One region of the Streptomyces sp. NPDC060028 genome, then DNA from elsewhere that is predicted to be linked to it. Evidence: riboswitches for the same ligand, from Rfam matches in the RefSeq annotation. Region 1 holds a riboswitch; the other holds the start of a gene.
The links. A riboswitch is a leader RNA that binds a small molecule or an ion and turns the genes downstream of it on or off. The one in region 1 is predicted to bind guanidine.
Positions count from the first base shown of each region.

Region 2: it holds a riboswitch for guanidine, as region 1 does, so the genes downstream of both, ACFWBF_RS17505 (hypothetical protein) here and ACFWBF_RS30675 (DMT family transporter) in region 1, are expected to answer to the same signal.

Region 1 covers NZ_JBHWVJ010000086.1:6,641-11,826, forward strand. Annotated here, with positions in the region: gene ACFWBF_RS30670 (transglycosylase domain-containing protein) at 1-1,157, shown strand, start outside; gene ACFWBF_RS30675 (DMT family transporter) at 1,167-1,487, opposite strand; guanidine-III (ykkC-III) riboswitch at 1,520-1,598, opposite strand; gene ACFWBF_RS30680 (co-chaperone GroES) at 1,655-1,957, opposite strand; gene ACFWBF_RS30685 (DUF3618 domain-containing protein) at 2,023-2,340, opposite strand; gene bcp (thioredoxin-dependent thiol peroxidase) at 2,445-2,912, shown strand; gene ACFWBF_RS30695 (HNH endonuclease) at 3,061-3,699, shown strand; gene ACFWBF_RS30700 (HNH endonuclease) at 3,696-4,355, shown strand; tRNA gene ACFWBF_RS30705 (tRNA-Leu) at 4,403-4,478, shown strand; gene rdgB (RdgB/HAM1 family non-canonical purine NTP pyrophosphatase) at 4,529-5,143, opposite strand.
Region 2 covers NZ_JBHWVJ010000031.1:8,690-13,875, reverse strand. Annotated here, with positions in the region: gene ACFWBF_RS17515 (helix-turn-helix domain-containing protein) at 1-1,339, shown strand, start outside; gene ACFWBF_RS17510 (dienelactone hydrolase family protein) at 1,366-2,115, opposite strand; guanidine-III (ykkC-III) riboswitch at 2,335-2,398, shown strand; gene ACFWBF_RS17505 (hypothetical protein) at 2,474-2,992, shown strand; gene ACFWBF_RS17500 (hypothetical protein) at 3,095-3,694, shown strand; gene ACFWBF_RS17495 (LysR family transcriptional regulator) at 3,792-4,727, opposite strand; gene ACFWBF_RS17490 (MFS transporter) at 4,860-5,186, shown strand, end outside.

The DNA.
Region 1 (5,186 bases):
AAGGCCGCACGATCACCCCGTACACGATCTACAACGGCGACAACAAGCGCCGCGTCGTCGGCACCCGGATCCGCTACGCACCGGAGAACGAGGGACAGCTCAGCTACGGGAACATCACCGTCAACACCGCCACCGACCTCTCCGTCAACACCGTCTTCGCGCAGATGGTCGTCGACGTCGGCACCGAGAAGGTCAAGAAGACCGCCATCGACCTCGGCATCCCCGCCGACACCCCGAACTTCGACCCGGGCCCGGCCATGGCGCTCGGCACCATGCAGGCCAGCGTCCTCGACATGACCCAGGCGTACGCGACCCTCGCCGCGCACGGCCGGCACACCCCGCACACCTTCCTGGAGAAGATCACCAAGGAGGGCGACACCATCGCCCTCCCGGACCGGGGCGCGAACGAGGCCGTCAGCCGCGAAGCCGCCGACACGACCACGTCCATGCTGGTCAGCGTCGTGGACAACGGCACCGGTACGGCCGCACTCGCCGCCGGGCACCCCTCCGCCGGCAAAACGGGCACCGGGGAACAGGACCGCTCCGCCTGGTTCGCGGCGTACACCCCGGACCTCGTCACGGTCGTCTCGATGATGGGCCAGGACCCGGACACGGGCACCCTGGAGTCCCTGTACGGCGCGCTCGGCGAGGCCCGTATCGGGGGCGGCGGCTACCCGGCCCGGATCTGGGCGCAGTACACGAAGACGGCCCTGGAGGGCACGGACCCGGTGGACTTCGACCTGGAACTCATGCCGGGCGCGGACCGGCCCCCGCCGCCGGTGATCCCCAACACCCCGCAGCAGACCCCGGACGACGACTCCTCGGCCCCGCCGGTACGGCCGAGCCCCCCGACCGGGGGCCAGACCCAGGGCGGGCAGAACAACGGAGGCCAGACCCAAGGGGGCCAGCACAACGGAGGCCAGAACAACGGGGGTCAGAACAACGGGGGTCAGAACACGGGCGGCCAGACCCAGGGCGGGCAGACGCAGGGCGGCCAAACACAAGGGGGCCAGACAAACGGCGGCCAGACAAACGGAGGCCAGACCGACGGAGGCCAGACCGACGGAGGCCAGACCGACGGCGGCGCCACAACCGGAAACCCGGCCGGCACCACCGAAGGCCTGCGCCCCCGCCCCCCGACGAACCTGCTCGAATAGCCCGGGTGCTCAGTGCCCGGAGGTCACCTTCAGGCCCACCACGGCGACCAGCAGCAGACAGATGAAGAAGATCCGCGCGGCGGTGACGGGCTCACCCATCACCGCCATGCCGAGCACCGCCGCACCGGCCGCACCGATGCCGACCCACACCCCGTACGCCGTACCGATCGGCAGGGTTTTGACGGCGACGGAGAGCAGCACCATGCTGGCGACGATTCCGGCGCCCGTGAACACACTGGGCCAGAGCCGGGTGAAGCCTTCGGTGAATTTCATGCCGATCGACCAGCCGACTTCGATCAGACCGGCGACGATGAGAAGAACCCAGGCCATGACAGGCACCTCCGGGACGAGAGCGAACGGGGGGTGCGTCGTCTTTGCGTCCAGCTACCCGGTACGGCGCGTCTCGTCGGGGGTTCCCCACCACCCTAGCAAAGGGCGGGCAAAGCACAAGAAAAAGGACCGGTGACCGTGGTCACCAGCCCTTCTCGCAGGTCAGATCAGAGGTACAGCCCGGTGGAGTCCTTCGACCCCTCCAGCCGCTCCGCGGCCACGGCGTGCAGGTCCCGCTCGCGCATCAGCACGTACGTCGCCCCGCGCACCTCCACCTCGGCCCGGTCCTCGGGGTCGTACAGCACCCGGTCGCCCGGCTCCACGCTGCGCACGTTCTGCCCGACCGCGACCACCTCGGCCCAGGCAAGCCGCTTGCCCACCGCGGCCGTCGCCGGGATCAGGATGCCGCCGCCCGAGCGCCGCTCACCCTCCGGCAAGTCGGACTTCACGAGCACGCGGTCGTGCAGCATGCGAATGGGGAGCTTGTCGTGCGTGGTGGTGTCGGTGATGTCGTCGCTCACGCCCCGAACCTACCTCAGCGCCTGCGCCGCACCGACAGCACCACCAGCCCGGCCACACCCACCGCGACCAGCGCGACAGGAACGATCCGCTCGACGCGCGGAGCCCCGTCCTCGTGGCGCAGCCCGTCGCGCACATCGGTCATCAGACGGTTCACGGCGACCACGGCACGCCCGGCTGCGTGGTCCACGATCCCGACGGCCCTCGCCTTGGCATCCCCAATGATCGTCTTCGGGTGCATGCGCACGCCGATCTCATCGAGCGTATCGGCGAGCTGCTCGCGCCTGCGGACGATGTCCGCCTCGATCTGTGCGGGGGTCCTGGCTTCCGACACCGCGCTGCCTCCGTCGTCGTGGTCTGTGGGGGCGTAGTCCGCCATGAACAGTCTGTCAGCTTAGTCTCGAGACATATCGATCCCCTCCCGAGGAGACTTCCGACATGAGCGAGCGACTTCAGCCGGGCGACACCGCCCCTGCCTTCACCCTGCCCGACGCGGACGGCAACAAGGTCTCGCTCGCCGAGCACAAGGGCCGCAAGGTGATCGTGTACTTCTACCCGACCGCCCTGACCCCGGGCTGCACCAAGCAGGCCTGCGATTTCACGGACAACCTGGACGTGCTGGCCACGGCCGGCTACGACGTCATCGGCGTCTCCCCCGACAAGCCGGAGAAGCTGGCGAAGTTCCGCGAGAAGGAGCACCTGAAGGTCACGCTGGTCAGCGACCCGGACAAGGAGACGCTGACCGCATACGGCGCGTACGGCGAGAAGAAGCTGTACGGCAAGACGGTCACGGGCGTCATCCGCTCCACGGTGGTCGTGGACGAGGAGGGCAAGGTCGAGCACGCCTTCTACAACGTGAAGGCCACGGGCCACGTAGCCAAGATCATCAAGGACCTGGGAATCTGACCACCCCCTCCCTCCCGAACGCAGCGGCCCGCCCCCATCCGGCGCGGGCCGCTCCGCTTATCGGACGAAACAACCCGTAACCGTCCGACTATCGGTCCGTTACCCCATACGAGAGCCGCGCACGCGGCCGGGGACGGAGGGACACGGGATGCCGACCAGCCCGTACACGAAGGAACGCCTGGCGGCGGCGGCCAGCACGTCACGCACGCTGACGGAGGCGCTGGAACAGCTGGGGGTGGACCCGAAGAGCGGGTCGAGGCGGTACCTGTACGACCGCATGCGGAAGCTCGGGGTGAACGTCGCGCACTTCGAGCGGGAGGGGGAGAAATGGACGAGAGAGGTCTTGGAGGACGCGGTCGCCCTCTCGAAGAACATGTGTGAGGTACTGCGGCGCCTCGGGCTCGAGGTCGTGGGCGGTCACCACACCCACATCAGCCGCAAGGTGAAGGCATTCGGCATAGACACCTCGCACTTCGCGCCGACCTCCCTGGCGGGGCGGCCCAAGACGAGGCGAACCCCGGAGGCGATCCTCGTCAAGCAGAACGGGCCTCATACCCGCCGAGCTCAGAGTGAACATCTGAAGTGGGCGCTCAGCGCACTGGGTGTACCCGAACAGTGCGCAAGGTGCGGCATCCAGCCGGTCTGGCAGGGGCACCCACTACCTCTGGAGGTGGACCACATCGACGGAGACTGGCGCAACAACCAACCGGCCAACCTGCGGCTGCTCTGCCCCAACTGCCACTCCACGACAGACACGTACCGCGGCCGGGGCAAGGGACGCCGGTGACCAGCGCCGCCCACTACACGCGGGAAGTCCTGGCCGACGCCGCGGCCCGGTGCAAGGACATTGACGAGGTCATCGACCGCTACGGGATACAGCCGCACCCTCAGCGGCTCCGGCAATACCTCATGCGGCGCTTCTCCGCCTACGGCATCGACATATCCCACTTCGACCGACGCCCTTACCGGCTCCACGAGAAACCGGATCAGCCCTCTCTGCAGAACGCCGTCGCCACGTCGCGCTCCTGGGCGGAGACCCTCCGGCGTCTCGATCGGCCCGACAGTAGAGGGTGGAGGGCATCTCTCAAGGCGTGGGTCCTCGAATCGGGGCTGGACACGTCGCACTTCCTCGGTCAGGCACACGGCCGCGGCAAGCCTGGACGCGTACCCCGCAAGCCCGCTGATGAAATCCTCGTCAAGCACGAGGGAAAGTGGCGGACCCGTAGCCGACTCCTGCGAAGGGCCCTGCACGACATGGGTGTTCCGGAGTGCTGCGACACCTGCGGAACACCGCCCGAGTGGCTTGGTGACCCTATGACCCTGGAGGTCGACCACATCAACGGCGATTGGAGCGACGACCGCCGCGAGAACCTGCGGTTGCTGTGTCCCAACTGTCACGCGGTCACGAGTACGTGGTGCCGAGGTGGTCGACGAAGTCGTTAGAAATCCACCCGTCGACGCCCCGCCAGCGAGTAGAGTGTTCTTGGCTTGCGCCCGTACGCCAACTGGGGAGCGGCGATCTTTAGGTGGTCGCGTATGTCGGTTCGAATCCGATCGGGCGTACCAAGCAGACAAGGCCCGGCCTCCCGAGTTTCGGGAGGCCGGGCCTTGCTGCGTCAGCCCAGGAGGGCGCGGACGAACGGGGTCAGGGCGCGGAAGGCCTGGCCGCGGTGGGAGATGGCGTTCTTTTCCGCCGGGGTCAGTTCCGCGCAGGTGCGGGACTCGCCCAGGGGCTGGAGGATCGGGTCGTAGCCGAAGCCGCCCGTGCCGGCGGGGGTGTGGCGCAGGGTGCCCAGGAGGCGGCCCTCGACCACGCGTTCCGTGCCGTCCGGGAGGGCCAGGGCCGCCGCGCAGGCGAAGTGGGCGCCGCGGTTGGCGTCGTCGATGTCGCCGAGCTGGGCCAGGAGGAGGGCCAGGTTCGCGGCGTCGTCGCCGTGGGTGCCGGACCAGCGGGCGGAGAAGATGCCGGGGGCGCCGTTCAGGACGTCCACGCAGAGGCCGGAGTCGTCGGCGACCGCCGGGAGGCCCGTGGCCTGGGCCAGGGCGTGGGCCTTGAGGAGGGCGTTCTCGGCGAAGGTGACGCCGGTTTCCTTGACATCCGGGATCTGCGGGAACGCGTCCGCGCCGACCAGCTCGTGCGGCAGGCCGGCGTCGGACAGGATGGCGTGGAGCTCGGCGATCTTGCCCGCGTTGCGGGTGGCCAGGATCAGGCGGCGGGGCGTGGAGGTCATGCCCGCCATTATTCCGGCCGCCGCCCCGGGGTCGGCCCGGCCC
Region 2 (5,186 bases), on a different contig from region 1:
CACCACCGGGTACGTCGCCGCCGACTACCTCCTCCAGCGGGCGCGTGAGACCCGTCGTACGGTCTGCCCCGACGACGCGGTGTGGCGGGCCCTGAGCGAGCACTGCCATGCCCCGGACGACCTCGAACGCCTCGCCCGCGCCGCCGGCCTGCGGATGCGGTACCCGCAGGCCGCCGCCTTCCACAGGCGGCTGGCCGACCACGGCGACCACGACCTCCACGGCGCCACCGAAGCCTTGGCCGAGGCGCTCCTGCGGGAGGACCGGATCGAGGAGGCGATCGAGGTGTTGCGGCCGACGGTGCACGCGGACTGGCACCCCGGCAGGGCGCGGGCCACGGCCCGGTGGGCCGGGCTCCTCGCCGGCCGGGGCCGGGCGCAGGAGGCGATCGAGGTACTCGGGGCACAGGGCGAGAAGCCGGAACTGATGAAGCTGCTGGTACGCGTGGGACGCCCGGACGAGGCGGTCGAGGTGGCGAGGCGGTGGGCGGCCGACGGCAACCGTTTCGCCGACGGTCACCTGGCCGACCTCCTGGCGGAGCTCGGTGACGAGGAAGCGCTACGGGCCCGGGCGGCGGCCGGGCAGGTGAACTCGACCGGACGACTGGCCGAGCTGCTGGCCCGGCGCGGCCGGCGCCGCGAGGCGATCGCGCTCTACATGCCGTACGTCCACACCGAGCGGGGGGCCGCCGACCGGGTGGTCGAGCTGTTGGTGGAAGAGGACCGCGTCGAGGAGGCCCTCGCCGTGCTGCGCCCCTTCGTCGAGGCCGGCTACAGCAACGCCTGCAAGATGCTGGCCGAGATCCTCCTCGCACATGGCCGCGAGGAGGAGGCCGTCGACCACCTGCGCGCGGCCGCGGCCCGGGATCCCAACCTCCGCGAACAGTGGGCGGAGCACTGCCCGCTGGACGAACTGCCCGGCCTGGCGGCGACCGGCATGTGGCGCGCGGTCGCCCGCTGGACGCGGCTCCTCGCCCGGCAGGGACACCTGGACCGAGCCCTGGAGATCGTCAAGCCCCTGGCGGACGGCGGGAGCGTACCGGCCGCACAGCACCTGACGGAGCTGCTCGCCGACCACGGGCGGCTGCACGAGGCCCTCGACCTGCTGCGAAACCTGATCGCCAGCGGCGGGCCCCCCTCCGCGTGGTGGGCCCCCGAGCAGCTGGCCCACCTCCTCTTCGCGCACCGCCTCGTCGGCGAACTGCGCACGGAGGTCGAGGCGGGCACCGAAGGCGCGGCCCGGCTGCTGCGTCGACTCACCCACGGGGAAACGGGGGCGGTGGCCGAGGAGCGGCGGGAGCGCTACCGCGGCTGGATCCTCCCCGAGCACGGCGTGTGCTGAACGGCCCCCGTACGGTGCGCGGAGCCTCAGCGCCGGCCCAGGGTGCGATCGAGGAGGGGCAGCAGGCGGTCCCAGTGGCGCTGTAGCGCCGAGGGGTTGAAGGCGTCGGTGTCGGCCATGGTGAAGCCGTGGACGGTGCCGGGGTAGACCTCGGAGGTGTAGCCGACGCCTGCGGCGTCCAGGGCCTGGTCGAGCTCGCTGATGGCTTCGGGCGTCATGTCGTTTTCGGCCAGGCCGAGGTGGACTTGGGCGGTCAGCTTGGGGACTTGGCGGTGCGGGCTGCCGGGCGCGTCGGTGACCAAGGGGCCGGGGTGGAATCCGGCGACGGCCGCCACCTGGTCGGGGTGGGCTGCTGCGGTGCGCATCGCCAGGACGGCGCCCATGCAGTAGCCGATCACGGCGACCGGTCCGGGGCTGACCTCGGGCCGGGTGGTGAGGAACCTGAGGAAGGCGTCGGCGTCGCGCAGGGCACGTTCGGTGGTGTGCGCCTCGATCAAGGGCATCAGTTGGGCGAAGACCGCGGGCCGTATCTCTTTCGTCAGGTACGCGGGAAGTTCGATCACCGGTGCCGGGCCGTGCCGGTAGTAGAGGTTGGGGACGAGCACGTAGTAACCGTGCTCGGACAGTGTGCGGGCCATTTCCTCCAACACGGGCCGCACGCCGATGGCGTCCATGTACAGCAGTACCCCCGGGTGCCGCTCGCCACGGGCGGGTAAGGCGGCGAAGGCATCGGCCCGGCCCTCGGTGGTGGGTATCTGCAGCCTCTTGGTGGGCATGGCGAATCTTCCTTCCCTGGGCTGATGCAAGTAGACAGCCCCTACCAGGGGTTGGGGTCAACCCGGGGTCAACGTAGCCGATCACCCAAGCAGGCGGGTGCCCCGTTTCGGCTCGCGGAGTCGATGTGCCTGAACGGAGGCCATGCACGAGGGCCGGAAGCGGGTGAGGAACGTCACCGCGGGCCGGGCCCCGGCCCGCCGCCTCCATTGCTAGGTTGTCCGGCGGCCGGATGCACGGCCCCGGACGAGACGCGCCGTACCCGGTTACGCACGACGACGCGCGCGGTGCTGCACGAGCAGCGCCGCCCGCTGTCCGCACCGCGGCAGCGTCTTCGTCGAGCAAGATGGGCCGAACCCCATGACCGTGCCACTCACCCGCAGCCTCCACCGGACGACCGCGCATGCCGCCGGGGGCCGTACCGCGCCTGAGCCGGAGCGGGGGCCGGCGGACCGCTTTCCGGACGGCCCCGGCCCTGGCGTCCCGGTGCCCGAGCACGGCGCCTGGCTGCGGCGCGGCATCAGCCGCAACGGCGGACCCCTTCTCGAGGAACGTGAAGCGGTGTGGCTGCAGGCCGGCCCGTACTACGCCGACAGCCGGGGTTTCGCCGGTACGACGTCTTTCGACGGCTCCCGGGTCCGCTTCCACCACCTCACGGGCGAGCCCGGCGAAGACACCGGCACCTTCCGGCGGGAGGGTACGGATCTCGTCGAGCGGGGCACCAACCCGGACGGCAGTACCTTCCTGGAGATCTGGACCCCGATGTCCGGCGCCGAGGGTGCCACCGGCTCCTGGTCCGGTCCGGACCACCACGTGGTGCGCGTCGGCCGACACGTGGTGCACGTCGATTCCCGTGCGGGTACGTACTGGCGGCTGTGACACGCGGGCCATCCGGGCGGGAAGCCCGGCCCGTGCGGCATGGCGCCCAGCTCTGCGGTGCCCCGCGGCGGATGCTGATGCCTCCCGCGGCAGGAGAGGCCCGTGAGTGATCCCAGCCCCCGAGTGACCCCGAGGCCGGCATCCGACTCGGCGGGCAGTGACATTCCCGCCCCTGGTGTCATCGGCATCGGACTCGCCGCAGTGCTGACGTTCGCGCTCGCCCAGGGCTCGTGGCAGTGGTTCGCCACGTTCATCGGGGTAACGCTCCTCGCGGTGATGCTCGCCTTCCAGCGACGGGCGCAGTGGACGCCCGACATCCGCTCGGCCTACATGCGCGGCCTCGTCGCGTACGCGCTGGTCATCGGCCTCTGCGTGGCAGTCGCACTCGCCCCCCTGCTGCAGCGCCAGGCCTGGCTGTTCCCGATGCCGGGCTCGCGCGGCGACTGCGAGCTGCTGGGCAGGTACCAGGCCCTCCAGGTGGAGGCCGCGCTCGGTAACCTGGCCGGCCGTGACGGCACGGCCCTGGCGTTCACGCAGGACATCCAGGGCCGTAGGGCCGTCGCCGAGTGCCTCGCGGCCACCACGACCCTGTGGCTGCCCCTGTACGGGGTGGGAGCGGCGGTGCTGGTGGGGACGGGTGCCTGGCTTTGCGACCGGGCCCGGGCCCGTCGGCTGGGCGAGCGCGAGGTCCGGTCCGCTTGACAGCGTTCGGGTCGCGCAGCTCGGTCAGGAGCCCGCCGAGGAGTTCGTACGGCGGCTTACCGAACCGGTCGCGCTGATTGCGGGCCCGCGGCGGCGTTCAGCGCGGAATCACCCAGTCCGGCGCCCAGGTCCCGGCGGCGTCGTGGCCGGCCGCTCTGGCGGCGAGGTGCGCGCGGAGGGTGGCCAGCGCCGGGTGGGGGTTGTCGCGGTGCCAGAGGAGCGAGTGCGGATAGACGGGCGTCGGGTCGGTCACCGGGATGCGGCGCAGGCCGTGGTCGGCGGGCCAGACGAGGCGGGTCTGCTCGCCCATGAAGGTGGCCAGGGCCGGGGTGTCGGCGATGGTGTCGAGGAGCGCGTCGGAGCCGAAGTTGGGGCCGGTCGCCTCGATGGTGAGACCGAACGCGGCGACGAGGTCGTCGTAGTAGGCGGCCCACTCGGTACCGGGGACGACGCCGGGCATCCAGATCCGGTGCCCGGCGAGCTGGGCGACGGTCACCGACCGGGCGCCCGCCAGCGTGTGGGCGGGGCCGGTGAGGAGCTGGAGCGGCTCGTCGAGCACCCGGACGGACTCGATGTCCTCGGGAAGAGGCCGGCCGGGGACGGCGACGGCGCGGAAGGACGCGTCGATCGCACCGGACCGCAGGGCGGCGATGGCCGTCTCGATGTCGAACAGCATCACCACGTCGAGCTCGATGTCGGGGTGTGCGCGGTGGAAGCCGCGCATCAGGCCGGACGGCGCGACGCGCGAGGCGATCACGTCGACGCGCAGCGGACGGCGGCCGGGGCGCACGGACGCGACCGCGCGCTCGGCGACGCGAAGCAGCTCGCGCGCGTGGGGCAGGAACGCCTGCCCGTCGATGGTGAGCTCGGCGCCGCGCGCCGTGCGGGTGAACAGCCGCACGCCGAGGTTGCGCTCCAGCGCGGCGATGCGCTTGGAGACAGCCTGCTGGGTGACCGCCAGCTCGACGGCGGCCTCCTGGAACTGCCCCGCGTCGGCGGCGGCGACGAAGGTCCGGACGGTGTCGTGGTCCATGCCGCCACCCTACGGCCACAACGAATGGTTGTGGCTGACGGCCCCGTGGTTGTTTGATCTCCGGGTATGGTGCCCGCTTTGATGCTTCCGATCGCGAATCGGTTGTGCGGGTGAGTGGCGGGGGCGTGGGGCATGAGAAGCGGGAACCGACGGGGACATCTGCTCGGACATCGGCTGGGGCGGCGGTTCGGGTGGCTCTGGGGAGCGTACGGGACCAGCGCGCTCGGTACCTGGCTCGCCTACGGCGCGTTCCCGCTGATCGCCATCCAGGTGCTGCACGCCGGTTCGGCCGAGGTCGCCGCGCTGGCCTCCGTGGGGGCTGCGGTGGGCGCGGCCGTGGCGGTGCCGCTCGGCCCGTGGGTGGAGTTCCGCCGCAAGCGGCGGGTGCTGATCGCGATGGACCTGGTGCGGTGCGCCGCGCTGCTGACCATCCCCACCGCGTTCGCGCTCGGCGTGCTC